2 regions of the Marinobacter sp. bablab_jr008 genome follow, and region 2 is predicted to be linked to the other one. Evidence: riboswitches for the same ligand, from Rfam matches in the RefSeq annotation. Region 2 holds a riboswitch; the other holds the start of a gene.

Region 1 (15,696 bases), on a different contig from region 2:
TATTCTCCGCTGCAAGGGCGCCTCACCACTATCCCACGAGCCACTGCCATTACACCAACATTCATCAATATAGGCGTTCTCAGTGTGTGACAGCATGGTGTCCAAGCTATTCGCCAGTGAGCTCCCATTACTACCTCCCGGATTGAATCCTAAGAGGTAAACTTTGCCTGGCTTCAATGTTTCATGGCTACTGTAGAGTACCCCGCCAGGTTCATGGAGGTAATCACTGAGTAATTTCTCAGCCAGCTTTGGAATGTCTTCTTTGTTCATACAGACTCCTCATTTCTTCGAATTATTTTCAGTCACTGTTTGCGACAGACTAAAAAATTACCTCATGTGCAAACAACAGGATTTGGTAGCCGTTAAGCGCTGCATCACACTTCGAAGCACTCTTGAATTTCATGTACAGATAAAAGAGCATATGATTTCTTTTATTCTGCCGGGGCCAATATGTCGAACTGTCTTGTTTCAATTTCAGACCAAGCCTTTTTCACGATAGTGACTGCTGCATTGGAGGCCTATGCCATTGATCACGGAGACCCAGATTCTGAAGAAGAGTCAAAGCACCTTGAAACTTTCGGTAACCTCTGGGGCTATCGAAGCAAATCGGGGCTAGGTGAAGAGGTTTTTCGGATTGCGATGGCCGACGTGTCAACAGCAGCTCACAGAGGAAAGGGTTTTGTAATTGACAAAGAAGAGAGCTACGAAGCCAAAGCAGATTTCGTATCCGTCTTCTACCCGGAACTGACATTTTTAGGGGACTATCACAGTCACCCCTACACTACGCCTGCAGATGGCGTAAATACTGAACTCGATCTTGAGCGACACTCGCTCTATCAATTCTCCAACGCCGATTTCAGTTCCGTGAAGTACCAACAGGACAGTGGACGCGATTATCGTGTTGGGCTCGTTGCCACTGTCTTTGAGCGGAAGGAAGGCATTCCGAGAACAAGCAAACACATGGACGGTGCAAGCTGTATCAGATTCCAATATCAAGACGTGACTATCTGGATCAAGGCCTACGTTTGGGCCGGCGACGATTACCGTCGGAAATCAGATAAAATGGTGCACCTTATCTGCCCAAACCTGGGATTCAATGCCAGTTAAATATTCAGAAAGACGTCGCGGAGCTTCTCAGCCCGCGGCTCGTTCTCAGCAAAGCATTTCGAGCAAATAACTGCCATCCACTTCTCGAGTTGCTCAGCCTTTAAGATTTAATTCGAAACAAACAGCGCTCGAGCGTTGAGGTTACTTCCTGTTTTAGCCATTCAGGCTCCAGAATATCGCAATGAATCGCCTGCGCCGTCAGCCACCACCGCAAATCCTGGGTGTCGCCCACAGTAACGGCAATCTCGAACGTTGAGTCGTCAATCTCATTGGTGATTTGGTCAAATCCCAAAGGTGATTCAATCAGATGGTTCAAAGCCGGTTTGTCACAACGTAACTTCAGGTAAACCGGTTCATTGGACTTGAGAATCCCCATGGCGCCCGAACGGATGTACAAATCCAGGTCGAAATCCTCTGGTCTATCCGATGGTTCTTCTATCAACTCACCTGTGGTGGCTCGATGCAGAACCAGTTGGCGCGTGCTTTCCCTGCCCTCGATGGTGCCAATCAGATACACATTCGGATCCCGGAAAATCAGTCCAAACGGGTGTACCACGATCTCCTCAGGCTCGGCCCATTTACGAGCCTGGTAGGTCAGCTTGCACTTGTACTCTCGTAACAGGGCTTCGGTAACGGTTTCCAGAACATCCGCATCAATAGCCGGCCGTTCACCACCCAACCCGCGGTTGATGACACGCACTCTGTTTGGCCACTGACCCAGAGGATTCTTTTCCCGGAGCAAGGTGCGATGGGCTTCGTCGAAATGGGGCTTCAGGTGAGATAGCGCCCGTGGTGGCAGCATGGGTGACAGGTAGGCTCTGGCCAACTCAAACGTTAACGCGGCAGGTAGGTCGAGTGCCGGGATAATATCAATCGTTGCATTACGATCGAAAGACCACCGGTACGGTCGGGATTCCTCATCCACGATTAACGGAAAGTCCAGACTCAGTTTCTCCAAATCCCGCTGTATTGATCGCATGGTGACCCGGAAACCATGATCATCAAGGCGCTCTGCAAGTTCACTAGTGGTGATGGTCTTCGGGAAACGAGGCACCATTCTGAGCATGGTGAGGTAACGAACCGCGGTGTTGGACATTGGGGGTTCTCTGTCAGATTGGTAGTTTCAAGCGACTGACTGTTCGTAACGCGTCACCTTAATCAATCTCAAAGAATCAAACCAGCTTTGCGCCTGCTCGCAATCCTTGACATGGGCGACATAGTATTTCAAACAGCGCGCTCTATCAGTCAGATTCGGCTGAGAAAACAAGCATCGCAGTTCGTCAGGAAGTTGAGTATCTGGAGGGATGAATGCGAGGTTTCAGCGTTACGGATAGGCCGGTTTCGAGCCTCGAGAAACTTTCGGAGAACTTCCTGAGTGCAGAATAAAACTATTCTGATCGCTGAAATTCGTTTGAAACACTGGGAAAAATGGAGGCGCGGGTCGGAATCGAACCGGCGTACACGGAGTTGCAGTCCGCTGCATAACCACTCTGCCACCGCGCCGGGGAAGCCTGGATTCTGGCTTTTGCTCTCAGGAGGCATTGAGAGACTTGGAGAAATTGGAGCGGGAAACGAGATTCGAACTCGCGACCCCAACCTTGGCAAGGTTGTGCTCTACCAACTGAGCTATTCCCGCTCTAATGTTTCCGAGGCATTGCCTCGTCAACGGCTGCGTATTCTACGGATTCCGCCTTCGCCGTCAACACCTTTTTTTCAACTTTCTGTTTTTACTGAAAATCTGCACAAAGTTTAGCCAGCAACGATTTAGGATCGATCTCCAACCACCGCTGTGGTACTTCGCGCACCGGCCAGCTGCCCGGCGGAATCGCAGTTCAGGTAACTGGAGGACTGGAGCCACTCCTGATCGGGGTAGTATTTAAACACCAGCTGTCCGCCCTTGAGCTCGTCTACCACGGTTTTGATGATTTGATTGTCTACCGCCGGACAGCCATGACTACGGCCGATTCTGCCGTACTTTGTTACCCAGCTGTCCTGAACGTAGTCTGCACCATGGATAACAATTGCCCGCTGACGAGCCAGGTCGTTGAAACCCGGTTCCAATCCATCAAGGCGCAACGAATAGCCATGGGAACCCCGATAGGATTCGGCGGCTTTGAACAGGCCGATACTGGACTTGTGACTGCCCTCGATATTGGAAAATGCGGTTGCCTCAGCATTACCAGAGTTTTTACCGTGAGCCACGAGGTCACGAAGGATTAATTCTCCTTCGTTCAGATCAAACAACCATAGCCTTTCTTTGGAGGACGGCAAAGAGAAGTCGATCACCGCCAGCCGCTCTGGCATGGCCGTGCCATTGCTGATGGCGCAACGGGTTGCCTTGAGTGCAGCTTCGAGAACCTGTGGGCTGAGCTTGGGAGCCGCGGAAGCCAAACGTCCAAACATCTCCTCGTTCGCGGTTTGGGCGTGGCCTGCGGCCGACAACCCAAGGGTAAAAAGCGCGCCTGCAACCAGGGCAGAAATCTTTCGTCGTTTGTGATGCTTTGGCATCAAACTTACCTCTCAACCAGATAGAAGCTGCATAAATCCGCAGATCAAAAAATGCCCCATTCTATCAATAAAAAATGAGACACCCGTCATCGCCGTACAAAAAATAAACAAGCAGTAATCAAACATACGAATTCCGGGGTGTGGCTCCGGCGTGATAGCATTGACTCAACTCAACGGGGTGCCTGGAAGGGCTGAGACCATACCCGCGGAACCTGACCCGGTTAATACCGGCGTAGGGATTGAGTCACCACCTTTCGTGGTGTTCGCGGCATGGCACCCCCGCTACTGAACAAGGTGCCCATGTATGATTTCACGCTTGATTCCCGCGTTGTTCGCCGTGTCGCTGCCGCTGATGGTTGCCGCCGATGAACCGACCGTCCTGAATGTGTATACCCATCCCTCCTTTGCCGCCGAATGGGGCCCGGGGCCCGCAGTTAAAGAGGCGTTTGAAGCCCAATGCGGCTGCTCCCTGAACTACACGGTATTGGACAGCGGCGGAGACATTCTGCAAAGGCTCCGGCTGGAAGGAAGCTCCACCCCGGCAGATGTGGTTCTGGGGCTGGATACCGGCACCATGGAGACCGCTCGGCAAACCGGCCTTCTGGGCCGCCACGGCCAATCACTGGAACGCCTGGCATTGCCTGTTAACTGGGACGACGACACTTTCGTGCCCTACGACTGGGGCTATTTTGCCTTTGTCTACGATACAGAGCAGTTGTCGGAACCGCCCTCAAGCCTTGAAGAACTGGTCAACGCGCCAGACGATCTCAAGATCATCATTCAGGATCCGCGCACCAGCACACCGGGACTCGGCCTGTTGCTCTGGATGCATGCCGTCTATGGTGATGAAGCGCCAGCAAAGTGGCAGCAGCTCAGCGACAAGATTCTCGCAACCACCCAAAGCTGGAGTGACGGTTATTTCTCGCTATTCATGAATGGCGAAGCGCCTATGATCCTCTCTTACAGCACTTCTCCTGCGTATCACATGGCTATCGACAAAACTGACCGTTATCAGGCGGCCCGTTTCAATGAAGGACATTACCTGCAGGTGGAAGTCGCCGCCCTGGTGGAAAGCTCCGATAACAAGACACTTGCCAGAGAGTTTCTGGACTTCATGCTGACCGCGGACTTCCAGCGTCATCTTCCACTGAAGAATGTGATGTATCCGGCGGTTGATCTTGGCGATGAATTGCCAGACGTTTTCGACAAGCTGATTACACCATCCGAAGCCCTGTATATAGACCCCGCGAAAGTTGCCACCATTCGCCGACAGTTGGTGAACGACTGGCTTGATGCACTGACCGACTGATGTGATGCCAACACACGCGAGTGCCGCCCCCTTCAGCCATCCTGGCTGGCAAATCTGGCCCGGCCTGTTACTCGGCACCGGGCTATTGCTGCTCGTGGCACTTGGCTTGGGGAGCATACTACAGGAGGCCGGAGAGCTGGATCCGGGGCGCACGCTGGCAAGTTCCTATTTCCAGAGCGTGGTCCGATTTACCCTTTGGCAGGCCTTTTTATCTGTCCTGTTAAGCCTGGCGCTGGCGCTCCCGGTAGCGACCGCCCTCGCCCGCTACAGAGGCTTCCCTGGTCGCACATTGATTCTGCGGCTGATGGAGTTGAGTCTGGTCTTACCCACTATCGTGGCAGTCTCAGGCATCATAGCGGTGTTTGGTCGGCAGGGCTGGTTAACCGGTCTGCTCAATACTTGGCTTCCTGGAAATGGTTGGAATCTTTATGGGCTGACCGGCATTCTGCTCGCCCACGTGTTCTTCAATGCGCCACTGGCGGCCCGAATCCTGTTGCAGGCTCTGGATTCCATACCCGCGCCACGAATGAGAACAGCTTCTCAGCTTGGGCTCGGCGGCTGGTGGCTGTGGCGTGCGGTACACTGGCCCGCCATCAAACCGGTACTGCCCGGCGTGGCGGCACTGGTGTTCACGCTGTGCTTCACCAGTTTTGCCATCATCATGACGCTGGGCGGAGGGCCAGGAACAACGACCCTGGAAGTCGCCATCTACCAGGCCCTGCGCTTTGAATTCGATTTCGCCCGTGCCGCGCTGTTTGCCATTCTGCAGCTGTTGATCTGTGGCAGCCTCTGGTGGCTGGTTTTCAGGAAGCGTCTGGACACAGCTGTACTGCCAAACCGCCGGTTATCACGTCCGGTCCCTCTGTTTGCACGGCCCTGGCAAGGGTTTTCAGCGGGTCTGCTCCTGGCGATTTTCACGGCCTTTCTGGTCGCGCCACTGCTGGCTATTATCCTGCGCGGTTTGCCGGCGTTATGGCCAACGGCGGAGACTACTTCTATTTACCAGCAGCTCTTGCCGGCCACCGCCCGCAGCCTGTTCATCGCCCTTCCAGCCGGGCTGGGCTCGGTGCTCGTTGCCTTGCTAACTCTGGCAGCCGCCAACCGGGCTGGTCGGCGCTGGCTGGCCATAGTGCCAGCCGTCACCGGCTATCTCCCCTTAATCGTTCCGCCTCTGGTACTGGGGACCGGACTTTTTATTCTGTTAAGGCCGCAATTGGGGAATACCATGCAGGGCTGGTTCCTGGTGGGCCTGATCAACGGGCTGATGGCCGTGCCGTTTGTGCTACAGATACTGCGCGGACCTCTCGCAAGCCTAGACTCCGGATCACTCAAACAGGCAGACCAACTGGGCATCCTGGGCTGGTATCGATGGCGATGGCTGTATTGGCCGTATCTGCGCCGTCCAGTTGCTCTGGCCCTGGCGTATGGTGTGGCATTATCTCTGGGTGACTTCGGTGTTATCGCCCTGTTCGGCAGTCCCGGCAAACCCACTCTCCCCGTTTTGCTATATCAGCAACTGGGTAGTTACCGCTTAGGGGAGGCCGCAGGTACCGGACTCTGGCTGTTGGGGTTACTGATACTGATTTTTGTATCGCTCTCCCGTGTTCCCGGCATTAAGTCCAGAACAACTTCCGCTGCGAGCCAACCACTGCCGGAGCCTGAACATGCTTGAGATCAAAGATCTGGCCTTCGAGTATGGCCCTGACGGCCATCTCTGGCGATTCGATTTTTCCGTGCCTGCTGGTGAATGTCTGGCCATCCAGGGCCCGAGCGGTTCCGGCAAATCAACCCTGCTCAGTCTGGTTGCAGGTTTTCTCCCGCCAGCCAGCGGCCGGATTCTCTGGCAGGACAAGCCGATCCACTTGCTAAAACCCTGGCAGCGCCCGGTCACGAGCGTGTTCCAGGAACACAACCTGTTCGAGCACCTGGATGTCTTTACCAATATTGGCCTTGGCATTCACCCCGGTCTCAAGCTGGATGAATCTCAACGCCACGCCATTGAAACCGGGCTGGAACGCACCGGGTTAGCAGGTTTCGGTCCCAGAATGCCTGGCGAGCTTTCCGGTGGCCAACGCCAGCGCGTTGCCTTGCTGCGAGCCATCCTGCGGCGCCAACCATTGCTCTTGCTGGATGAGCCGATGACTGGCCTGGACACCGAGACCCGGAAGATTCTGTACGCCATGCTGCTGGAAGAGAAAGCCCGGGGCATCACCATGCTACTGGCCAGTCACGATGAAGAAGAACGCAGAATACTGGCAGACAGCCACTGGAATCTTTAAGCTTTCAGAGAACTCAAACAGGGACTCCGTGACTCCGTGGCAAATGAACCAGGCCTATCTCAGCCACTTGGCGCCCACACTCCTGGTAACGCCGAATTCGGTGGCCATACGCTGAAGTTTTCCGGCGACTGGACTCTGTCCCACTATTCCGTCCTGAATCGGCAAACAACTGCCCTGAAACCTCGCGCAGCCGCCTGCAACCCGGATTTTTCCGGCCTGGGCCGCCTGGACACCGCCGGCGCCTCGTTGATGGTCAAATTGCTTGGCAGCGACGCTCTGATCAGCGCTCTGGAACGAGCCGAATTACCGGATGAACAGCGTGCCCTGATACAGGCGGTTGCTGAAGCCATGAACCAGCCGTCGGCGGCGGTCGCAACCGTTAACCCGGTCGTGGCGTTCCTGGCGGAGATCGGAAAGAAGGTGACCACGCTGGGGCAGCTGGTCTGGTTGCTGGCCGGGTTTATTGGCCAGACGCTGGGCACCCTGTTCTACATCCTGCCCCGGCCTACTCGCTGGCGTATAACACCCTTTGTGGCGGCACTACAGGACACCGGCCTGAACGCCCTGCCCATTGTTGCCCTGCTTACCTTTCTGGTTGGCGCCGTGGTTGCGTTTCTTGGCGCGACAGTTCTTGAAGACTTTGGCGCAACCATTTACACCGTGGATCTGGTGGCGTTCTCGTTCCTGCGGGAGTTCGGCGTGCTTCTGGCCGCCATCCTGCTGGCCGGCCGCACCGCCAGTGCATTCACCGCACAGATTGGCGCCATGAAGGTCAATGAAGAACTCGACGCCATTCGCACCCTGGGGCTTAATCCGGTGGAACTGTTGGTGGTTCCCCGGGTATTGGCGATGATGTTCAGCCTCCCCATTCTCACCTTTATCGGCATGATCTCCGGGATGGTTGGCGGGGCCATGGTTTGCGCTCTGGCACTGGACATTCCACCCAGCCAGTTCATTGCCATTGTCGAACGGGATATCGCCCTGAAGCACTTCCTGGTCGGCCTTGGCAAGGCGCCGGTGTTCGCATTTCTGATCGCCGTCATTGGTTGCCTGGAAGGCTTCAAAGTGGCCGGCAGTGCTCAGTCTGTCGGGGAACACACCACCTCCAGCGTGGTGCAGTCTATCTTTATGGTGATACTGCTGGATTCCGTGGCAGCGCTGTTTTTCATGGAAATGGGTTGGTAAAGCATGGCGGATCATCCGGTCATACAGGTACGCGCACTCGACAACCGGTTCGGCAGCCACATCGTTCATGAGAAACTCGATCTGGATCTGTATCCCCGGGAGATTCTGGGTGTGGTCGGCGGTTCCGGCACCGGCAAGTCCGTTCTTTTGCGCAGTATAGTTGGCCTGAATCCACCGTCCGGCGGGCATATCACCGTTTTTGGTGAAGATTTGACGGAATTATCCGCCACCGAACGATCTCGCTATGAGCAACGTTTCGGGGTTCTGTTTCAGGGCGGTGCCTTGTTCACCTCACTGAACCTTGAGCAGAACATCGCGCTGCCGCTGATTGAACACGCCCGGCTGTCGCGGGCCGAAGCGGAGGAACTGGCCCGAATGAAACTGGCATTGACCGGCCTGCCACCAGAAGCCGCCACGAAATACCCGGCCGAACTCTCCGGCGGTATGGTCAAGCGGGCGGCCCTGGCCCGGGCGCTGGCGCTGGACCCGGAAATCCTGTTTCTGGATGAACCAACCGCCGGTCTGGACCCGATCGGCGCTGCCGCCTTTGATGAGCTGATTGTCACCCTTCGCAACGCACTGGGCCTGACGGTATTTCTTGTTACCCACGATCTGGATACCCTGTACACCACCTGTGACCGTGTTGCGGTTCTGTCTCAACGCAGGGTGCTGGTTGCCGATACTCTGGAAAAGGTGGCACAAACCGACGATCGCTGGATTCAGGACTACTTCCATGGCCCCCGTGGCCGCGCGGCGATTACAGCCCACAACAGGCTAACCAAACAGGAGCCCGGTTAATGGAGCCCAAGGCCCATCACGTTATCATCGGATTCTTCACGCTTGCGGCAGTCAGCGCTGCCTTGCTGTTTGCCCTGTGGCTTGGAAAATCATCTACCGACACCAACTGGGCCTATTACCGGATCGGGTTTGATCACCCGGTTGGCGGGCTGGCCAAGGGTAACCCGGTCCTCTATACCGGCGTCCCGGTGGGCGACGTGCTGGATCTTACCCTGGCGCCGGACAACCCCGCCCATGTGCGGGTACTGGTGAGGGTGAACCAGGATATTCCGGTACGGGAGAACACCCGCGCGGGCCTGGTCCTGGCCAACATAACCGGCAGCATGAGCATACAGTTTACCGGAGGCACACCAGACAGCCCCATTCTGGAAGGCCACAAAGACAATCCACCGCTGATAGCCGCCGAGCCTTCGGCCTTCAGTAACCTGCTGACCAACGGCGAGGCCATGCTCGGTAAAGCCGAACAGTTGCTGGAGAGTGCCAACCAGCTGATGTCCGAGAACAACCTGAGTAACATTGCCGAGATTCTTGAAAACACCCGCCAGGCCAGTGAATCCCTGCTGGCCAGTCGGGACGAGCTGGAAGCGCTGATGGCCCAGTTTGATGCGGCCGGAATACGCGCCGAAGAAGCTGCTATCAAGGTGTCTGCCGCAGCAGACAGGTCCCGAGAGGTACTGGATGAACGGGTAGAACCGGTTCTCCTGGCCATGTCCAGAGCACTGACTACCCTTCAACCTACCCTGGACCGGCTGGACACCCTGACCGGCGATAATGAACTGGCGCTGGACGCCGGCCTTCAGGGTCTGGGAGAAATCACGCCGGCACTGCGGGAACTGCGTAGCACCTTGCGCAACCTGAACTCATTTACCCGCAGGCTGGAACAGGACCCCACCGGAACCTTGTGGGGCGGCGCCGGCATCAAGGAGTACGAACAATGAAAGTAGTATTCGCTCTTGCCTTGAGCCTGATTCTGGCTGGCTGCACGGTATTCCCGGTACCCGAATCCCCTCGCCTGATGGAGCTGGCACCAGCGAGCGACTTGCCAGCATTTGACCAGTCGCTGCCGGCCAGCCTTCGGGTAGATACGCCACTGGCTTCTGACCCGCTGGACAGCACTCGTATTCTGATTAAACCATCGGCATACGAATACCGGGCCCTGGCAGGCGCCCGATGGCGGGAGAGCATTCCCGTGGTCGTTCGCGATCACCTGCTTGAAACTTTCCGGGCAAGTCGGGCGTTCGAGAATGTAATGACTGACACCAGCCCGGCAACGTCGCAGTTAACCCTGGTCTCCGAGCTGACCGGATTTCATGCTGAGAATGGTGAAACTGGCACACGGGTGGTGATCAGGCTGCATCAGCAACTCATGGATAATCGCACCAGACGGAGCTTGTGTGTGAGGAGTTATGAAGCCAGTGCGAACGCACAAAGCACCGCGCTGGGGGAGTTGATGGAGGCCTTCAGTAATGCCAGTGCACATTCATCCGTGACCACAGTCACCTGGGCACACCAGTGTATGGCCCAGGAACCTCCGGCCAATTAACCTGCCTCTTTCGGAAACAAGTCAGCCCAGGCGGCACGAAGGTAGAGAATCATGGACCACAGGGTCAGCACTGCTGCGATGTATAGCAGACCGATGGCCACATAAGCCCAGAAATTACCCGGCGGAAACGCCAGCAACCCGACAATGGCCGCCATCTGAGCGGTGGTCTTGATCTTGCCGATATAAGACACAGCAACACTGGCCCGGCTGCCCATTTCGGCCATCCATTCACGCAACGCCGAGATCACAATCTCGCGACCGATAATCACGGTGGCGGGAATAGTCAGTAGTACCGCCGAATACTCTTCAATCAAGACGGCCAGCGCCACTGCCACCATGAGTTTGTCGGCCACCGGATCCAGGAAAGCGCCGAACGGCGTGCTCTGGTTCAATTTGCGGGCCAGGTACCCGTCCAGCCAGTCCGTCAGGCCTGCCAGAGCAAATATGATGGCGCTGACCAGGTAACTCCATTGCATGGGCATGTAAAAGATCACCACGAATACCGGAATCATCACGATACGGGACATGGTCAGTATGTTCGGTAAATTCATGGTGTTCCTATTGGTCATGCAATGCTGCGTAAATGGTCTCTGCCAATGATTTGCTGATGCCCTGCACTTTGGCCATTTCATCAACACTGGCTTTTCTGAGTTCCTGGATGCCACCGAAATAGCGAATCAGTTCGCGCCGGCGCTTCGGCCCAACCCCTTCGATACCTTCCAGGGTCGACTGGCGCCGCTTTTTATCTCGCCCGGCCCGGTGTCCGGATATGGCAAAGCGATGGGATTCATCCCGAATATGCTGTATCAGGTGCAGCGCCGGAGAATCCGCCGGTACTCGGAATACGGCCCCAGTTAAGGCGTCAATCAGCTGCTCCATCCCTGCGCGCCGGGTCACACCCTTGGCGACACCAATCAGAGGGATATCGGAAATTCCAAGCTCTTCAAACACTTCACGAGCAACATTCAACTGGCCCTTACCACCGTCGATAAACACCAGATCTGGCCGCTTGCCCTCGCCGCTCACCATCCGCCGGTAACGCCGGGTGAGTACCTGTCGCATAGCGGCATAGTCATCGCCGGCGGTTATGTCCTGGATGTTATACAACCGGTAATCGCTTTTCAGTGGCCCATTCTCGTCGAAAACCACACAGGATGCGACGGTATTTTCCCCATGACTGTGGCTGATATCGAAGCATTCCATACGGGAAGGTGTTTCCGTCAGCTCCAGCAGGTCGCGCAGGGCCAGCAATCGACGATACACGGTTTCTTTGCTGGCGAGGTGTGTCAGCAGGGTTTGCCGGGCATTGGTCATCGCCAGCTCCAGCCAACGCCGGCGTTCGCCCCGCACATTGCCGCGAATGCGGGTTTCCCGTCGAGCGGCTTCCGACAGGGCCTGCGATAACAATTCCTGCCCGTCTACCGCCACCGGCACCAGGATGTCGCGCGGAATCTCCCGCCGGGTGTCGCCACCGAAATAGTACTGGCCCAGAAACGAGGCCAGCAATTCGCCTTCGGTCTGTTCCAGGGAATAGCGAGGAAAATAATCCTTGGTGCCCAGCACCCGCCCGCCACGAACAATAATCACAACGATGCAGACCACACCGGCATCCTGGGCAATGGCGATGACATCTGCATCCCCTCCCTCACCGTCTACGGATTGCTGTTCCTGAACATGGCGAAGATTGTTGATCTGATCTCTGTACGCCGCGGCTTTCTCAAACTCCAGCGCCCGTGATGCATCCTCCATGGACTGCATCAGGTCCTGAATAATCGCCGGGTTCTTGCCCTCCAGAAACATGCTGGCGTGCCGGATATCCTCTTGGTATTCCTCAGGGCTGATAAAGCCGACGCAAGGCGCCGTGCAGCGGTTGATCTGGTACTGCAGGCATGGCCGGGTTCTGTTTCTAAAATAGCTTTCACTACAGGATCTTATGCGGAAAACCTTTTGTAGAATATTAAGACTTTCCTTGACCGCTCCCGAGCTTGGAAAGGGCCCGAACCAGATGCCACCACCCTTTTTGGTGCGGCCCCGCCGAAAGGTCAGCGAGGGATAATCCGAATGCGAGGAGAGATAGATATAGGGATAGGACTTATCGTCCCTCAACAGAATATTGTAGGGCGGCCGCAGCGATTTGATCAGATTCTGTTCCAGCAGCAACGCTTCTGTTTCACTGCCGGTAATAGTGACTTCAATGGCCGCAATCTTGCCCACCAGGGCTTCGGTTTTAGGGGCCAGGCCTGATTTACGGAAATAACTGCTGACGCGCTTGCGAAGGTTGCGGGCTTTACCCACGTAGAGGATGCCACCGGTATCGTCATACATACGATAGACACCGGGGCGTTCTGTCAGTTGTTTCAGGAAATTCTGGCTGTCGAACTTCCCGGGAGATTGCTCGGGATCAGACCTTGTCGGCATCCAGCAATCCAAGCCTTACTGCCATCAGTGCCAGTTCCACATCACTGGAAATCTCCAGCTTTTCGAAAATCCGGTAACGGTAACTGTTTACGGTTTTCGGGCTCAGGCACAGCTTGTCGGAGATATCCTGAACCTTCTGGCAATCCACCACCATCATGGCAATCTGCATTTCGCGCTCAGACAGGCGCTCGAACAACGACAGCTCGCCGTCTTCATCCCGCTCACCCCCGAGCTGTTTCAGTGCCATTTTCTGGGCAATTTCGGGGCTGATGTAGCGCTGGCCGGAATGGGCTTTACGAATGGCCCGCACCATTTCCTGAATGTCAGCGCCTTTGGTGACATACGCGGTGGCGCCGCTCTGCATCACACGGGCCGGATAGGGGTCGTCAGCACAGGCGGTAACCACGATAACGCGAATGGAATCATCAATACGAAGAATGCGCCGGGTCGCCTCCAGGCCGCCAATACCGGGCATGCGAATATCCATCAGGACAATATCCGGACGGTTTTCACGCACACAGTCAATCGCCTCTTCGCCAGACGAAGCCTGGCCAATGACGTCTATATCGGGATTGTCAGCCAGCATGCGAGTGATACCCGAGCGTACGAGCTCGTGGTCATCAACAACCAATACCCTGATCAAAACTCACCTCGCCGTCAGGTATGAGGAAACAGGCCGATTGTAACGGTTAGCAGCGTCAGCCGGTAGGCGGCATGAAAAAAACTGCCAAAATGGGCACCTTGATCACAGACTATTGCCGGAAGGGGAGCCCAGGCCGGCGGTGTTCTCAACCGGATCGAACCAGACCACCAGTTCTCCCCTACGCACAGCTTCAAGTACGTGCTCCCGCTCTGCCAGAGGACTTTCGGTGTCATTCAACCCGTGATAACGGGTGCAGTATTCCTCGGCCAGGCCCTCGAGCTGATCAGCCGTAAGCAAACCCGTGTCTACTACAAATTTTTCTTCTCGCGGGTCCGGATCGGAAGGCTGCAATGCATCGTTACTCATAGAACCTCCAGTCAGTCGCTGTATGTTACGGTTTTATGAGCCAGACAAGAACCCCCGCAGATGAAGACACATCATCACGTTTCTGGAGAGCGGGTGCGGAAACGGGCAATGAGCTGCTTCATGCCCACCGATTCCTGCCTAAGCGCTTCACTGACAAGGCGGGTATCCTCCACATTCAGAGTCAGGGTCTCAGCACTCTCACCGAGAGCCTCCGCACGACGCCCCACTCTCGCGATTTCACCCCGCTGCAAGGCAACCGCACCCTGCACACTCTCACTCTGACGCTGCAGCTCATGAAACTGAGCCGCCAGACCTTCCAGGTGCGCTCTCAGGGCATGCAGATTAGCGCGATTCATTTCGCCAGCGCCCGCCATATCTTCCAACAGTGAGTCTGCATTGTTTGCACCCACGACAAGATCCTGCACCCACTGGCGAATATTGGCGGTGGATTCCGAGGTCCGACGCGAAAGCGTGCGTACCTCGTCTGCCACCACGGCAAATCCCCGGCCGTGTTCGCCCGCCCTGGCTGCTTCAATCGCCGCATTCAGGGCCAGAAGGTTGGTCTGCTCGGCAATATCGGCGATCACGCCGGTGACTTGCTCGATTTTTCCGGTTGCGTCTATCAACGCGGTGATCGACTCAGAAACCCGTCCAATCACCTCAACCGTGTGGTCAGCGCCTTTCTCACTGTTAGCCAGCCCCTCACGGACTTCGCTGTTGGCATTGACTGCATGCATCACCGTTGCTGCAGAGTGCTCGGTGGCCTGTTCGATCTGTGACGCCTGATCCGCGATGGAAGCCATAGACTGAGCCACATCGGAAATCTGGCGACGAGTGCTTTCGGAGGTTTGCTGAAGTGCTTCCGCTCCGTTATCCAGGCTGGCAGAGCGTGCATCAAGGCCTGAAGCCGCTGACCGAACATCCTCAACAAACACCTCAAAGCGCCGGACCAGTTGTTCAATAGCTCCGGCCACGCCGGCAACCTCGTCACGACCTTTTACCGCGAGGATCTTGGTTAGATCAGCGTTCTGCTCCATGGCCGACACATCCCGGGCCATGGCCTGCAAGCGAAGGATCACCGAAGTCCGTAGCCAGAGCGTCATCGCCACGACCAACGCAAGAAAGACCAGGGCGCCACCAAGCAGGAACCTCTGCTGGTCTGCCAGATAATGCAACAGTTCCGATGCGCTCGCAGTAACGCCATCGCGACTGGCTCTCTGGCGCTCAGTTATCGCCGTCAGCATGGGCTCCAACGCCTGGAACAGTTGAAAATCGACGATTTTTCCCACTTCATAGTAGCTGCGCTGGCCTATTCCCTGTTTCATGTCCGCCATCAGCGCCACGACCCGGTCATATTGCTCGCGATTGTCCCGTGACCAGGTGCCTAACCCGGGATTCTGCTGAATCCTCTGCCAGTGCCGGGGAATTGAGCGCTCCAACTCGGTGAACAAAGGATCGATTTCGTCCCACAGTAAAAGCTGTGCCTTGATCTTGTAAGCCAGATCCTGCAGCAGTCGATGGTCCTGCTCCAGATCAACCA
Region 2 (15,696 bases):
GCGTCCACAAGGCTCCAGAATAATTCGGGCATCTTTGTAGCCCGCCTGGCGCATTTGCTCAGCCGCCAGAAAACGGTGGTCTTCATTGCAGATCAGGAGTGGATCGGCGGATTCCATACCATCCAGCCGCGCCACGGTCAGCTGCAGCATGGATAGATGTTGGTCCGTCAGTTTCAGGAACTGCTTGGGGTTCAGTTGCCTGGATAACGGCCAAAGGCGAGAGCCGGTGCCTCCGGCCATAATGACGGGGTGAATCATGTGCGCGCTCCAGGGTGTTGAATTGTTGCCAATTCGGCTAAGAATCACTGACACTATATGTTAACACGCAGATCTTAACGGTTTTATCTTAGGCGTTGGAAATCTTCCCAGGATAGACCTTCGCCGTTTTGTTCCCAGGCCAGTCGTTTTCTGAACCTGTCGATCTTTCTATCTATGTAATGTGAACTCCAGCCCGGTAGCGGCGCCAGCGCCTGGGGGATCGTTGGCGCCCCGAGACCATCCACCAGAAACAATTGAGTGCGGCCAATCCGATCCGTGACGACCAGGTTATGAGGGAGCAGGTTTCTGGTGAGTATTCGGGTTTGTTTCAGCCAGTCGAGAAATTCTCTGATGCCTGTTTCCAGTTCCGGTGTCAGGCCATGGTCTTGCATCAGTGTTTCGAGCGTTGGCGCAACATTGCCATCAGCACAACGAATCAGTTCGCTTTCATTGGCCTCGCCAAGGGAAGTTTGCACGCTTCCATAGAACCTTGGCAGATGCGACCAGACAAGATCTTCGCGACCTTTAGCGAGCAGTTCTCGTATGGCACGCTGATTGTGCGCGATGATCTCCTGGGTGTTATCGTTGAGCCGATTGGTTCCTAAAAGCTGCTTGAGGCGTGATTGCCTTTGGGTGCGGGCTGCAATATTTTCGGGGCGAACGATCTTCAGGCAGCGGGCTGAATCTAACGGGTGTTCGTAACACAGGCGATTGTAGCCCTGCGCGAACGGCAACTTGTCAGACAGGTCTAGCATGGTTTCATTAGTTGAGGCGAGAGAGTGAATCGGGCAATAGCATACGGGGATTGCAACACAGAAGGGCTTAAAGGTGAATGTTTCCCTTTATGGCCACAGATTGTTTGTGAGTCGGAAGCGCTTGAGCTGACCAATTGCGGACACACTATGAGCACGACTCGTGAACTGCTTGAGTACAATCGTGCTTTCCCCGCGTCACAGTACGCTGTTGCTTTTGTCCAGTATGGTCTGGTGGACTCCTGGCTAACGTTTCGCGGGGCACCCTATGTGCTTTATTACCCTGATTTCCCCTTGCGTAAACTGGCCAGAAAGCTGGTTAAGAAGCTCAAGAAACTGGCGCGTGTATGGCAGCTGCAAAAGCGTTTGGGGGCTGTTGAACAGGTACCGTTATCAGAATACGTGGATAACCTTCATCAGGTGATTGTATCGGCGCCCAAGACCCGTTTTATTCTTGTTGCAACGGCGCCCAACCTGGATGAGCCACGCAACCCAAGGATCAAAGTCTACAACGAAGCATTAGCGAGGATTGCGGAATCCCACGATAATGTGATGTACGTGGATGTTTATGAGGATATCTGGGCGCATCGCGACCTCACTCTCATGGAGGACGGTACTCACCTGACAGCCGCAGGGCATGAACGGATTGCGGCGAAGATTATTAGTGTATTGAAACAAGGTTAGCGATAGCTCTCTGATAGACATTCAGCGTTTGGCTAGCCATGCTGGAAAGCGATAGTTGATCAGCAGCAAATGCTTGTGCTTCTGCCTGCTCGGCGACCAATGTTGAAGTGTCTTGGCTTAGATAAGCAGCAAACCGCTTTGGGTCTTCACCACGAAAGATGTGTTTTTCAGGCAAGATTTCGTTGGCTATCGGTACGTCGGTTGAAATGACGGGCTTACCGAGCAAGAGCGCTTCTGCACACACATAAGAAAACCCTTCTCTTTCAGAGCTGATCACCACCCCATCTGCCGCAGCCATCAGTGCGGGAACGTCTGAGCGGAAGCCAAGCAACTTCACCGTCTCAGACTGATGGGTTGAGCTGATGAGATCCGCAAGTCGCTGCCGCTCAGGCCCGTCACCCGCTATGAGCAGGGTTCCCGGGCAATACTGAAAGGTTCTGATGAGAAAGTCGAAGCCTTTGACCGACACCAATCTGCCCACGGCCAGCCAAACCGGCCGTTCTGTTTCCTTGGGAAGCAGGGCTGGCGCCTGAGGAATAACCGATACGCCATTGTAGATGACCGTAACGCCCGGTTGGGCGATGTCCGTTGCAAGGGCCTGACTGACGGCGATCAGTTGGTGAAACGCAGCGGCTTTAGGGTAGCGCGACTTGAAGCCGTGAATGGTCGCTACTCGCATCAGGCTTCTCGTAAAAGGTGTCAGCCGCTGAAGAACGAAGGCCGCTTTCGTGCCCTGTGCATGAATAACATCGAAACCGTTGGCTCTGATTAGACGAAGGACGGTGAGCAGTAAAAAGGGAGAGTTGCGTGAGCCACCTGTATCCAATGCTCGCGTTTTTACCGCTGGTTCAAGGTCCGAGAGATGCTGTGATGCAGCCGCCAACGTCACCGTGTGCCCCAGTCGTGCCAGTTCGCTGGAGAGTTCACGGGCGTGTTTTTCCATGCCGCCGGTATCTGGATTGTCCGAGAGCATCAGCATCAGAATATTCACGGGGTGAGATCCTGCCGCGCTGCCATCAGTTTTTGATAGATGGCGAGCGTGGCCTCCGTCTGCGCCCGCAACAAAAACCGCTCCGGCAACTCAATCTCCGGCCGGGGCTTATCCAGCAGGCCCAGCACCGCACTGGCGAAAGCCCCTGTATCATCCGGCGTAACCAGTCCCTCGCGGAAACAGGCCTGCAGGGTTTCTGCGGCGCCACCCCGGTTGTAAGCCACCACCGGTGTGCCGGACGCCAGGGCTTCGGTTACTGTCCGCCCGAACGGCTCAGGCTTGGTGGACATATGGCACACCACATCGGCCAGCAGGTACAGGTTGGTCATGTCATTGCGCTGCCCCAGGAAGGTGACCTTGTCGGTCAGGCCCAGGCGGCTGCGTTCTTTTTCCAGCTCTTGCAGAAATCTTTCCTTACCGGGCTCTGCGCCGCCAACGATGATGCCGTGACAATCCGGCCGTTGGCGTACGATTCTGGCCATGGCTTCCATGAAATGCAGCTGGCCTTTCCAGCGGGAAATCCGGCCGGGCATCATGATGATCTTCTTGCCAGCCAGTTGTGGAAACCGCGATAGCAGGATATCAAGCCACTGGTCGTTGATGGCGCGGTTGCGGAAGGCGTCAATGTCTACGCCGCGCTGGATTACTGTCAGTTTGTTTTCCGGAACAGGAAAGTTTTCCAGTACGTAGTCCCGGACACAATTGGAAACCGCTATCACCTGGTCTGCCCTGGCCATGATGGCGCTGTAGGGGTTTACGGAATACATACCGTGAAAGGTGGAGACAATGGCTGGGCGCTCATGTTGCGGTAGTGTTTTCAGGGCCAGGTGGATAATCCATGCGGGCATCCTTGAGCGCACGTGCACAATATCCGGCTTGAGCTCTTGCAGCAGTTTGCGCATTGGTAAAACCTGCCCGAACGAGGCGGGTGTTTTACGGTGAATTGGCATGTGGATATGAGTCGAGCCCTGGCCGCGAACCTGTTCGGCCATTGGTCCACCGTTGGAGACCACGAATGACTGATGGCCACGTTTGACCAGTTCTGCCGCAAACTCTACGGTGCCACGTTCCACGCCGCCGCTGTACAAGGCGGGTAAGGCCTGCAGTATTTTCACGGTCGTTGCTCCTTGTTTTGTCCGGACTGGAGAAGGCGGGGAAAGCGCTCGATGATCCAGCGCGCTGCCCTATCGGCTTCCCATAGCCTCGGGTGTTGTGGCTGGTGTTCTGCCATTACACTGGCATGGTCGCTCCAGTGGGCGACCAGCCCGAGCCTGGCTAAACGGCTAATGCCATTAACCACCCGGCTACCCGCCTGGGGGGGCAGGTCGAAAATGCCGGTAGGAACGCCAGAGGTGGCGGCTTCACACACCATGGACATGCTGTCTGGCGTTACCCAGACAGCCCGGGAGGTTTCCAGCTGGTGTTTCAGCCAGTCGTCGTAGGTCTGGCTGTGGTGAACAACCAAGATGTTTTCGTTTTGAAGTTCCGTCAGTCTCCGGTAAAGAGCCTCCGGTGTGCGGCGGGAATCGCTGATGGTCCAGTGCCACCGGGGGTATCGGGCAATCAGGTCGCTGATCTGCGAGGTGATTGTGTCGTTGTTCCAGTCAAAGTGCTCCGAGGGACCACCGACGAGTATGAGTGCGTTCGGCTTGCCGGTCAGTTCGGACAGCGGCGTGATTGCATTGATGACGCCCTCCGTGTTCAGCACGGTTTTTGAAGGTTTTACGTCGTCGTGGGCGGGAATGATGGCGCCATCTACCCAGTTAAGGGGAAAGGCTGGTTTCATCAGTACCAGTGTTTTTGCCTTGCGGTACCGGCGCAGGGCCAGTAGCAGCCGGTGAGTGCCGGAACCCGCCGCAACAATCAGGTCAGGTTGGGGCAAGGCCTTGTCCATAGTGGGAGCCAGCCCGAGCAAAGCCCGCCAGAGCGGCACGGTGTAATCCGCAGCGTTTAACCAATACAGCTTTGCGCCCGTTAGTGCGCGCAAACGCCCGGCAAGGCCTCGCAACTGGCTGCGGTGGCCGGGTTTGTTGTCGGTAATCAGCCAGATGACCGGCGCCTGCGCATCGTCTTCCAAGGGACTAGCCTTTTTTCTTGCGTTTGCGGCCGTAGAAGCCGGGGTCGTCTTTGTCCGGCCGGGTTTTGAAGCGGCGGTGCATCCAAAGGTACTGATCCGGCGCCTTGCGGATTTCCTGTTCGATAATGGCGTTGATGCGTGTAGCATCTTGCAGGTCATCGCCGGTCGGGAAATTTTCCAGCGCCGGCTGGAAATAGATGTCGTAGCCCGGTTTGTCTTCGCGGCGGAAGTGGCTGAACGGCACTACCTTGCATTTGCTGCGCTCCACAATCCGGGACGTGGCGGTAATGCTGCCGGCCGGAATGCCGAAGAAAGGGGCAAAAACGATGTCTTTGCGGCCGTAATCCTGGTCGGTGGCGTACCACACCGCGTGATTCTGCTTCAGGCACTTGAACAAGCCGCGCAGGTCCTTGGCGCCCAGCACCGTGCCATAGCGCCGGCCCCGGGCACGGGTCATCACCGCGTTCATCAGCGGGTTGTTGTGGTCCCGCTGCATCACGTCCGCTTCAATAAACTCGGTAACCAGGCTGCCCCCCAGGTCCAGCGTGCTGTAATGGCCGCCCAGAAGCAGCACGCCGTGGCCGCCTTCCAGTGCCTTCTCAAGATGCTCCACACCATGCACCTGCGTGATGCCGGTAAGTTTGGCCGGGTTTCGGAACCAGGCAATGCCCAGTTCCATCACACCAATACCGTTGGCGATAAAGGCATTGCGCACCAGTGCGTCCTGTTGGTGCTTGTTCAGCTCAGGAAAACACAGCCGGATGTTGGTTTCGGTAATATGTCGCCGGCTCTTCGCCAGTTTCCAGGCAACCAGGCCGATCATCTTTCCCAGCCACCATTGAAAGCGGATAGGTAACTGCGCAGCCAGCCACATCACCGCAATGCCCAGCCAGGTTGGCCACCAGCGGGGATGGCGGTAAGCTGAGTAATCGGTGTTTCTGGGGAGTTTGCGGTACTTCTTTTTCAAAATCGTGAATCCTGCATCGACAAACGTTTTACCGGGGGGCAAGATGCCCGTCCACAACAAATTTATCCCTATGATAACGCACTGTTTTGCCGGGAGTCCTGCGTGTTCCAGTTTATCTATTCCCTGCTGATCCGGCTCGCCCTGCCGTTTATCCTTGTCCGGCTCTGGTGGCAGGGCCGCAAGGCGCCGGCCTTGAGGCAGAACTGGCAGCACCGGCTGGGACTGGTGCCCGAGATGCACGGGCCGGTTATCTGGGTTCACGCAGTTTCCGTGGGTGAAACCATTGCCGCCGGCCCCATGGTCCGGCGCCTGCTGGCCCGTAACCTGGGTGCGACCATCCTGATGACTGCCATGACTGATACCGGGCTGGCCCAGGCCCGGAAGATGTTTGGTGACAGGGTAGCCTATGCCTACGCCCCTTACGACACGCCCGGGGCTATTCGGCGCTTCCTGAATCGGGTTAACCCCCGCATCCTGGTGATCATGGAAACGGAAATCTGGCCCAATATGATTCGCCAGTGCCGACACCGTCATGTGCCTGTTTTTCTGATCAATGCCCGTCTGTCTGAACGATCTGCCCGGGGGTATGAACGGGTTCGGGGCGTGGCAGCACCTATTATCAAAAGCATCAGCTGGGTGGCTGCGCAAGCCGAAAAAGACGCAGAGCGGTTTCGCCGCATCGGAGTGGCTCCGGGTAATGTTGAGGTCACCGGCAGCGTAAAATTCGATGCGGATATTCCTGATGATGTCCGTGCGGCCTCTGTCAGCTTCCGAAAATCCCTGGGTGAGCGCCCCGTTTGGATTGCCGGCAGCACCCACACCGGAGAAGACGAGCAATTGCTGGCGGCTCATCGCCAGATTCTGGCTCAGCACGCCGATGCCTTACTCATCATTGTGCCCCGGCATCCGGAGCGGTTTGATTCGGTAGCTGAGATGGCTCAAGGCGAGGGCTTTTCCGTGGTTCGCCGGTCAACAGGAGCATCTCCCGCTGGTGCGGAGGTGTATCTTGGCGACACCATGGGAGAGCTGATGATGCTTTACGGAGCCAGTGACCTCGCCTTCGTGGGCGGCTCACTGATCGAGCGGGGAGGGCACAATCCGCTGGAGCCTGCGGCCTGGGGCATTCCGGTATTCTCCGGCACTCATGTGTTTAATTTCGAGACAATCTATCAGCGCTTACTGGATGATCAGGGTGTCCAGCTGGTCGAAAATGCGGATGAGCTGGCGCGGGCGATCTGTTCACTGATAGACGACCCGGAGGCGCTGAAGGCATACGGTGAGCGGGCTCTGGCGGTGGTCAACAAGAACCGGGGTGCGCTGGATAAGGTCGTGGAGGGTATTACGGAGCGGTTGTAACTCCGGGTGCCGCACTGGCACCCGGAATATTCTGCAAGCTGCCCGACTTACTGCACCGGATCGTCCAGTGTCTTTCCTTCTTCGGCCAGGGCTTCAATGCCCCGTGCGCCTTCGCTGAGCCAGTTGTTCAGGTCAATCAGATCCTGCGGGCTCAGGGTGCCTGCCGCCTGCTTCAGTTGCAGGGTGTTGATCACGTAGTCATAGCGGGCGTTGGCGTAATCCCGCAGCGCCACGTAGTACGCACGTTCTGCATCCAGCACTTCCACAATGTTCCGGGTACCTACATCATAGCCGGCGCGGGTTGCATCCAGTGCACTGCGGCGGGAGATGATGGTTTGCTCAAGGGCAGAGGCTGTCTCCACGTTGTTGTTCACGGTCAGGAACAGGCTGCGGGTGTTCACCTGTACATCCCGGCGCACCGTATTCAGGTCCTGTTCGGCGGCGGTGACCAGCGAACGCTGTTCCCGGGCGCCGGCCTGGGTGCCGCCGCCCGTGTAGAGCGGGATGGTCAGTGACAGTGAGGCAACGGACTGGCTGCGCTCCTGCTGGGTAAAAAGGGCGTTCTCCAGACTGGTTTCCTGGTAGGAGGCGCTCAGCTCAAGGGTTGGCAAATGACCGGACTTTGCCGCTTTCAGGCTGGCTTCGCTGGCATTGAGTTGCCTCAGGGCCGCCTGAATAGACCAGTTTTGCTCCACCGCGGTTGCTTCCCACGAAGTCGGATCCATGGGCTCCGGGCGCCCGAGCGGAAAATTCTGCCTGAGATTTTCCATGGCGTCCGGATATTCTCCGGTTAACCGGGCCAGTTGTTCCCTGGCCACATTCAGGTCGTTGTCGGCGGCGATGCGCTGGCTCCTGGCATCGTCGTAGCTGGCACGCGCTTCATAGACTTCGGTGACGGCAATGAGCCCCACGTCAAACCGTTCCCGGGCCTGTTCGTACTGGCGCTGGATGGCCGTTTCAGTCGCTTTTGCGGTTGTGACGGTGTCCTTGGCGCGCAGGACATCGAAGTAGGCGGTTGCCACATCCAGAATCAGTTGTTGCTGGGCCAGGTTGTACTGGGCCTCGGCCGCCTCGGCCTGGAATTGGCTGGCTTCGTAGCTGAACCAGTCTTGAGCCCGGAACAGTGGCTGGGTCAGCTCGACGCCGTAGCGGTAGGTTCGATAACTGTCTCCCGAGAAGAGTTGCCGCGTCAGCTCATCGGCGTTTGCCCCCCCGGGTATATTCCTGGGCTCGAAACGTGTGTAGCTTGCTGACCCAACCGCCGAGATTTTGGGCAGCAGGGCGCTCTTGCTGACATCGCTGGTTGCCTGCTGTGCCTGGAACTGTGCCATGGCAGAGGCAATGCCGGAGTCATAAGACAGGGCTTTCTCGTAGGTTTCCATCAGATCCAGAGCAAGCGCAGGCTGGGCTGCGAGCAGGGTGATCAATCCTGGAAGTAAACGTTTTTTCATTGGTTCTCCTGAAATACTGACTCCGGGAATCTGCCCGGCAATGACCCAAAGGTATTGGTTGACCATTATGGACAATAATCGTTCCCGTCTCTAGACTTGCTAAGTCCACGTATTTTGTGGGCAAACCAATTCAGAATCGCGTCTTGACGGGGTGCTGATTCGCCATAAACTGGCGATCGGCTGAGATTGCAACGCAGAACCCGCGACCTGATCCGGATAATACCGGCGTAGGGATTAAGGCCAGATGAACCGCGACACCATGCCTGTAGGGCTATTTGTCGCAACTCCGTCATACGCGACCCGATACCACAAGAGCAACCGGGAGCATTTCATGACGGACTTACCAGCATACCTCAGCGACTCCGCAAAAGTAGACTCCGCAGCAATCAAACCATTACCAAGCTCACGAAAAATATACGTGCAGGGTAGCCGACCTGATCTGCGGGTGCCAATGCGGGAAATTACCGTGGGCGACACCCCCACTGAAATGGGTGGCGAAAAGAACCCGCCAGTGGTGGTGTACGACACCTCCGGGCCCTACACAGACCCGGAAGCCACTATTGATCTGCGTAAGGGCTTGCCGCCGGTTCGTGCCGCCTGGATTGCCGAACGGGGCGATGTAGAGCAACTGGACGGCTACACCTCCGAATTCACCCGCCGCCGCATGAAAGACCCTCAGCTTGATCCCCTTCGGTTTATGGACGAGCGAAAGCCACTGCGCGCCAAGCCCGGACGAAACGTATCCCAGATGCACTATGCTCGCCAGGGCATCATTACACCGGAGATGGAATACGTTGCCATCCGGGAAAACATGAAACTGCAGGAAGCCCGGGCCAACGGCTTGCTGGCGGACCAGCACCCCGGCCAGTCCTTCGGTGCTAACCTGCCGCCTGAAATCACTCCCGAGTTTGTTCGGGACGAAGTGGCCCGCGGCCGAGCCATCATTCCCGCCAACATCAACCACCCGGAAACCGAGCCGATGATCATCGGTCGCAACTTTTTGGTGAAAATCAACGGCAACATCGGCAACTCGGCGGTGACCTCGTCCATCGAAGACGAAGTAGAAAAACTGACCTGGGGGATCCGCTGGGGTTCCGATACGGTGATGGACCTGTCTACCGGCAAGAACATCCACGAAACCCGCGAATGGATCATCCGCAACTCCCCGGTTCCCATCGGCACCGTGCCTATCTATCAGGCGCTGGAAAAGGTGGGCGGCGTTGCGGAAGACCTGACCTGGGAAATCTTCCGGGACACCCTGGTCGAACAAGCCGAGCAAGGCGTGGATTACTTCACCATCCACGCGGGTGTTCGTTTACACCACGTGCCCCTCACCGCCAAACGCACCACCGGCATCGTTTCCCGGGGTGGTTCCATCATGGCCAAGTGGTGCCTGGCGCACCACAAAGAAAGCTTCCTGTATGAGCATTTCGAAGACATCTGCGAAATCATGAAAGCCTACGATGTCTCTTTCAGCCTTGGCGACGGCCTGCGCCCCGGCTCCATCGCCGACGCCAACGACGCAGCCCAGTTCGGCGAACTGGAAACCCTGGGTGAGCTGACCAAAATTGCCTGGAAACACGACGTCCAGTGCATGATCGAAGGCCCCGGCCACGTGCCCATGCACCTGATCAAAGAAAACATGGATAAGCAGCTGGAATGCTGCGACGAGGCGCCGTTCTACACCCTCGGCCCGTTGACCACGGATATTGCCCCGGGCTATGACCACATCACCTCCGGCATCGGCGCGGCGATGATCGGCTGGTATGGCTGCGCCATGCTCTGCTACGTCACCCCGAAAGAGCATCTGGGCCTGCCCAACAAAGACGACGTAAAAACCGGCATCATCACCTACAAAATCGCCGCCCACGCTGCCGATCTCGCCAAAGGCCACCCAGGCGCCCAGATCCGCGACAACGCGCTGTCCAAGGCCCGCTTCGAGTTCCGCTGGGAAGACCAGTTCAACCTCGGCCTGGACCCGGACACCGCCCGCGCCTACCACGACGAAACCCTTCCCAAGGAATCGGCCAAGGTGGCGCATTTCTGCTCCATGTGTGGCCCCAAGTTCTGCTCCATGAAAATCTCCCAGGAGGTCCGGGATTACGCGGCAGAGCACGGTATCGATGAGGTGTCGGCGATTGATGCCGGTATGCAGGCGAAATCACGGGAGTTTGTGGAATCGGGCAGCAAGATCTACGACAAGATCTGACCCGCATTCACTTGGTTCCATGATGGCGTGAATCCGAGCCTGGCGGGGTGTTAACTTGCACCCCGCCGTGGCTCCGGCTATCGTTCAAGGCCGAATGCGCAACCGGGTGAAGTAATGCCAAAACCATTCCAGTTCAACGCCAGCGACGTCAAAGTCGAAAAACGTGAAACCGTGTTCCAGGGCTTCTTCCGAATGGACAAACTCTGGCTGACGCATCCGCGCTTCGATGGTCGCGACATGCCCGTCTTTACCCGGGAACTGTTTATCCGGGGTGATGCCACCTGCGTGCTTCCATACGACCCGGCGCGCGACGAGGTTGTACTTCTGGAGCAGTTTCGTTTGGGGGCGCTCCACCGTAACCAGTCCCCCTGGTTACTGGAACTTGTTGCTGGCATGAACGAGGATGGTGAGAGTCCGGAAGAGGTGGCCCAGCGAGAAGGTCAGGAAGAGGCTGGGCTGAGTTTCAGTCGCCTGGACAAGATCTGCGATTACCTGGTGTCCCCAGGCGGTACCACGGAAATGATCCACCTGTATTGCGGTCAGATCAGCACCGCCGAGGCTGGTGGTGTTTTCGGTATGGAACATGAGCACGAGGACATTCTCAGCCACGTGGTGTCAGCGGATGAATGCTTTGCCATGATTGCTGATGGCCGCATCAATAACGCCGCCGCGATTATTGCCATCCAGTGGCTGCAACTGAACCGGGAGCGTTTGCGGCGGGAGTGGCAAGCATGACGGAGTGGGTAAAACGGCCCAGGCAGTATGTGCCGGACCTGCGCCAGTTGGGGGCACTCTGCGACGGCAACTATCAGCGCCTGCGCAAGCTGCGCCAGCTTGAGGTGGATGGCAAGCCCGTATGTGAGTTCGAACTGCACCGGGAGAACCAGTACCTGGGCCGGGTGCGGATTGAAGTACTGCAGACGGCCAGATTCACCGAAACCCTGTTGCTGGAACAAGTTCACAATAGTGGTCGGTGGCTGAATAACCCGCGGATGACAGTGCGCGTATACCACGACGCCCTGATGGCCGAAGTAATCAGCTGCTACCGGCAGCGACAGATTGCGCCCGTGAATGACTATCCGAACCGGTTTATGCATCACCCGGATGAAAAGGTTCAGGTGAACGGCTTCCTGGCCGATTGGCTGGACTACTGCCTGCGTTTCGGGCACCTGCCGATGGAGCATGCAGCCTGGTCTGCGGGCGAAGGCATCGATTGAAAACCCTCATCTCTGAACGGTTTCTCAGTTCGCCGAAAGTCTATAAAGCCGGTTGTCGGACCTGTGGCAGGGTTGTCAAATACTGCAAAATATAGCGTGCCGCTGGTCAGAATGTGATCCACCTTCCATTCGTGAACAATCAATCTGAACTAAGCCATCGTACACTTGTCTGGATTATCAACTGCTTGCAGAAAACAGAACAGGCCTGGCATGACCAAACCCACAACGGCGCGCCCACTCAATGTGTTGCAGCTTACCGATCCGCACCTGATGGCGTCTGCGGATGGCGCCTTGCTGGGAGTCAACACCCGTGACAGCCTGGCGGCGGTGATTGACGAAGTGCTTCGCAATCACGGCCAGCCCGACCTGATTCTTGCCACCGGAGATCTCACCCAGGATGCATCGCCGGAGGCGTATCGCTATTTCGCTGAACAACTGAAGGCGTTTGATTGCCCCTCGCTCTGGATTGCTGGCAATCATGACGATTCCGCGCTCTTATCTTCCATTGCGGCGGAGTCCGGCTCTGATCAGAAACAATGGATCCAGGGCGGCTGGCAGTTTGTCATGCTCGATTCCTCGGTACACAGCAAGGTGTTTGGAGAGCTTTCGGCCGATGAGCTGAGTTTTCTCGACAGGGCTTTGTCCGAGCAACCAGAGATGCCTGCTGTGGTTAGCCTGCACCACCACCCGGTGGATATCGGCTCAGACTGGATGGAAAAAATCGGGCTCAAAAACCGGGAGGCCTTCTGGCAGGTGATTGACCGGCATCCGCAGGTTCGGGTAGTGCTGTGGGGCCATATCCATCAAGAGCTTGAACAGCAGCGCAACGGTGCTTGCCTGCTGGCCACACCCTCCACCTGCATCCAGTTCGCCACAGGCTCCAGCGACTTCGCCGTGGAGCCTTTGGCCCCCGGCTATCGCTGGCTGGAACTTGACCCCTCGGGATGCTTCAAAACGGAAGTCCGCCGAGCGGACAGTTTCGAGTTTGACCTGGATGAGAAGAGTACCGGGTACTGATTCGGGCCTGACTGAAGGCAGATCACGGTTTACGTTGACGGCTTTGATAATATGACAACCCTGTGAAGGGGATTTCACAGGGAAGATCAGCACCCGTCAACGGATGACACACAATGAAAATCATACAACCTCAGGATCTGCAGGCTGCAGATCTGCCAGGGCTGGAATCGCCCTTCTTTGCCTTAGAGAAAGCCCGCAGTTTTATTCAGAACGACCCCAACCTGAACCTTGAGCGTCTGCTTGGACGGCCGGCAACTTACGGTCTGGGAGCACGTGCGTTTAAGGAACAGCGCAATACGCATATCGAAAATGTCCTCCGGGAAATACGGGATGGGCGACTTCTTCTGGTTTTTGACAGTATTGATGGAGCACCATCCTCACCCGTCGTGCGTTGGCGTGAGGGGGAGAGAGGCGAGGGTCGTTGGCAAGTGACAGAGGCCGGAGTCGATCCCGAAATCATCGCCGGAGTAAACGCTCTGAATCAGCACGGTATTACTCCGGGAGATTTGAGTGCTCAGGGCAGTATGGGTGTGGGAAGCCTGCCTTCAGGCTCTTTCGCCATGGAGTATCGTCTTAAACAGCGCGAGCAGGCTTTGCGGCAAGACGTTCAACCCGGCGGCGCAGCCAGTTTATTTTCGAATAACGTCTTGCCTGTGTCTTCATTGACCAAGACGACCGAATCTTCCACCACCGAAGCACCTCCGGAAATCCATCTCGAAATCGGCATCTTTACTGATGGCACCCTCAACAATGCTGAAAACTCCAGGGAACTGGAGGAGCGCGTGGCGACCGAGTGCGTTGAGGCCTTTGAGCGCGGCGATATTTCCCTGGAGGAGTGTGAGTATCGATTGTCTCTGGCAATGGGTGGGAGTTATGGCAATGCGCCGAGTAATGTGGCGAAACTGGCTACTCATTATGCCGAAACTAAAGATAAGTCTGGGAATCGAGTAATCCATCGGCTATGGGTCTATGCACCTGGAATTGGTACTAAAACTGGCGAAGGTGATTCGCTGGTTGGATCGATTTCAGGAATGGGTGAGACGGGTATAGTTAGTCAGGTTCGCGATGTTTTCGCCAATGCTGCGAACCGAGTTAGTGAGCTGGAGCTTCCTGGACAGATTAGAGTTCTGAAGGTTGATTTGTTCGGATTTAGTCGCGGAGCGGCATCCGCGCGTCATGCCGTATACGAAATACAGAAGGGGCAGAGTGGGGCGCTGGGTGAGGCATTTCGAAAAGAGGGTATTGATTGGCCTGAAGAAACAAAAATTCGCTTTGTTGGGCTATTCGATACGGTTGCGGCTATCGTGAATCCGTTATTGCTGGATTTTGCGCCCGGCAATAGTCTGAATGAACCTGTAAGGGTCTCCCTCGACCCGGCACATGTTGAGCGCGCTGTGCATATTGTTGCCGCCGACGAAGTCAGGAAAAACTTTTCCCTGAATAGCCTACGTAATGCTGATGGGAGTCTGCCAGAGGCATTCCGTGAAATATCTTTGCCTGGTGTACATTCAGATATCGGAGGAGGTTATCCAGATGCGCAACGCGAGGATGTCCTCCTGACCCCATACCATTTGATTCCAACCAGTCGGCATCGTTGGCCGGAACAGACTATGCAGTGGGATAATCTGGAGGAACTCAGGTCGACAATTGTCTCAGAAGGCTGGGTTGGAGAGCGTAGTTCACCAGATCAATTGTCCGAAAGATATGACTCAGCGACCGCTGGGTTTGGCGCTGAGGCGGATTCCTACTTGGGAATCTACAAAAAAGTCTCATCTCATCCGGCGCCTGACGGTCGGGTTGAATTGGCGTTGCGAATGATTCGTGAGGTTCGGGGAGAGTATTCACTTATAGCGTTAAAAGTAATGTGTGAACTGGCAAAGGAAGCCGGTGTCCCATTCCGTGATATCAATAGTAGCGACGGGGCAAAATTGCCAGAGGATTTGGAGTCAATTGCTGAAACAATTCTTGATCAGGTTGCCTCCGGTTCCGACAGCCCTTCGCTAAGCACAGAGCAGCGCGCACTGATTCGTCAGCGATATACTCACTATTCAGCGAACTATAATCCCCTTCGAACAATGGTGAAGGGCCTCGTAGCCACTTTTCGTCTCGGACGACACTTTAGCCCAAATGCGCCGGCAGACTCTGGAAAGCGAACCATCCATCCCAACAATTGAGAGATTTCGTAATGTGTAGATTGCTAAGGATTGCATTAATGCTCGCACTAGCCTTTGCTATTGCCGGCTGCTCCACTTGGACGAAAGACGAGTCTCCGCTATACATTGGTGTCGCCGCACCTAAGCAATACCAGATGCGGGTTGTGCATCTGCAATTGGAAAAACCTGGTGAAAGGAGCTGGTGGTACCCTGTTGGTTCAGTTTCTTGTTGCTGGATTGGGGAATTTGGCCCCCGCCGGGTTGGCGGTGGCGAAATGTCTCCCTTCCCCAGCCTGATCGCCCTTCATTGGTTTTCATTTGCAGAGCAAAAATTCTATTTCTCGTTGATTCGTGTTCCGGAGGGTCTTCAAGACAAGATGCGTAAGCCAGCCGCACACTCATATCCGGACGGAACAACCGGCTTGAGGCCTCGGAGCTCACTGGTACTTGGGCTGGCCCCCGGCGGCCAGGTCGTAATGTGGATGATGAGCCAGCGAAGTAACGCAGTGGAGGTGATGCGTGTATCAGCCACTGAGGTTGATGGTGACCCCGATGACTTTGCCA

The links. A riboswitch is a leader RNA that binds a small molecule or an ion and turns the genes downstream of it on or off. The one in region 2 is predicted to bind thiamine pyrophosphate.
Region 1: linked by a shared signal. The riboswitch ahead of thiB (thiamine ABC transporter substrate binding subunit) and the one ahead of thiC (phosphomethylpyrimidine synthase ThiC) in region 2 are both predicted to bind thiamine pyrophosphate.

What each region holds. Positions count from the first base shown of each region.
Region 1 covers NZ_JACDWW010000075.1:63,773-79,468, reverse strand. Annotated here, with positions in the region: gene JIF53_RS15515 (hypothetical protein) at 1-270, opposite strand, end outside; gene JIF53_RS15510 (hypothetical protein) at 451-1,107, shown strand; gene JIF53_RS15505 (helix-turn-helix transcriptional regulator) at 1,208-2,203, opposite strand; tRNA gene JIF53_RS15500 (tRNA-Cys) at 2,537-2,610, opposite strand; tRNA gene JIF53_RS15495 (tRNA-Gly) at 2,668-2,743, opposite strand; gene JIF53_RS15490 (murein L,D-transpeptidase catalytic domain family protein) at 2,872-3,615, opposite strand; TPP riboswitch at 3,780-3,871, shown strand; gene thiB (thiamine ABC transporter substrate binding subunit) at 3,920-4,924, shown strand; gene JIF53_RS15480 (ABC transporter permease subunit) at 4,929-6,596, shown strand; gene JIF53_RS15475 (ATP-binding cassette domain-containing protein) at 6,589-7,203, shown strand; gene JIF53_RS15470 (ABC transporter permease) at 7,240-8,388, shown strand; gene JIF53_RS15465 (ABC transporter ATP-binding protein) at 8,392-9,186, shown strand; gene JIF53_RS15460 (MlaD family protein) at 9,186-10,124, shown strand; gene JIF53_RS15455 (ABC-type transport auxiliary lipoprotein family protein) at 10,121-10,729, shown strand; gene pgsA (CDP-diacylglycerol--glycerol-3-phosphate 3-phosphatidyltransferase) at 10,726-11,280, opposite strand; gene uvrC (excinuclease ABC subunit UvrC) at 11,288-13,147, opposite strand; gene uvrY (UvrY/SirA/GacA family response regulator transcription factor) at 13,131-13,790, opposite strand; gene JIF53_RS15435 (hypothetical protein) at 13,893-14,156, opposite strand; gene JIF53_RS15430 (methyl-accepting chemotaxis protein) at 14,231-15,696, opposite strand, start outside.
Region 2 covers NZ_JACDWW010000061.1:10,447-26,142, reverse strand. Annotated here, with positions in the region: gene JIF53_RS11590 (mannose-1-phosphate guanylyltransferase/mannose-6-phosphate isomerase) at 1-258, opposite strand, end outside; gene JIF53_RS11585 (YrbL family protein) at 342-1,013, opposite strand; gene JIF53_RS11580 (SGNH/GDSL hydrolase family protein) at 1,038-1,694, shown strand; gene JIF53_RS11575 (glycosyltransferase) at 1,672-2,685, opposite strand; gene JIF53_RS11570 (glycosyltransferase family 4 protein) at 2,682-3,800, opposite strand; gene JIF53_RS11565 (mitochondrial fission ELM1 family protein) at 3,797-4,762, opposite strand; gene lpxL (LpxL/LpxP family Kdo(2)-lipid IV(A) lauroyl/palmitoleoyl acyltransferase) at 4,767-5,729, opposite strand; gene waaA (lipid IV(A) 3-deoxy-D-manno-octulosonic acid transferase) at 5,832-7,085, shown strand; gene JIF53_RS11550 (TolC family outer membrane protein) at 7,133-8,536, opposite strand; TPP riboswitch at 8,674-8,787, shown strand; gene thiC (phosphomethylpyrimidine synthase ThiC) at 8,868-10,745, shown strand; gene JIF53_RS11540 (NUDIX domain-containing protein) at 10,860-11,480, shown strand; gene JIF53_RS11535 (DUF1249 domain-containing protein) at 11,477-11,962, shown strand; gene cpdA (3',5'-cyclic-AMP phosphodiesterase) at 12,173-12,979, shown strand; gene JIF53_RS11525 (T6SS phospholipase effector Tle1-like catalytic domain-containing protein) at 13,093-15,153, shown strand; gene JIF53_RS11520 (DUF2931 family protein) at 15,192-15,696, shown strand, end outside.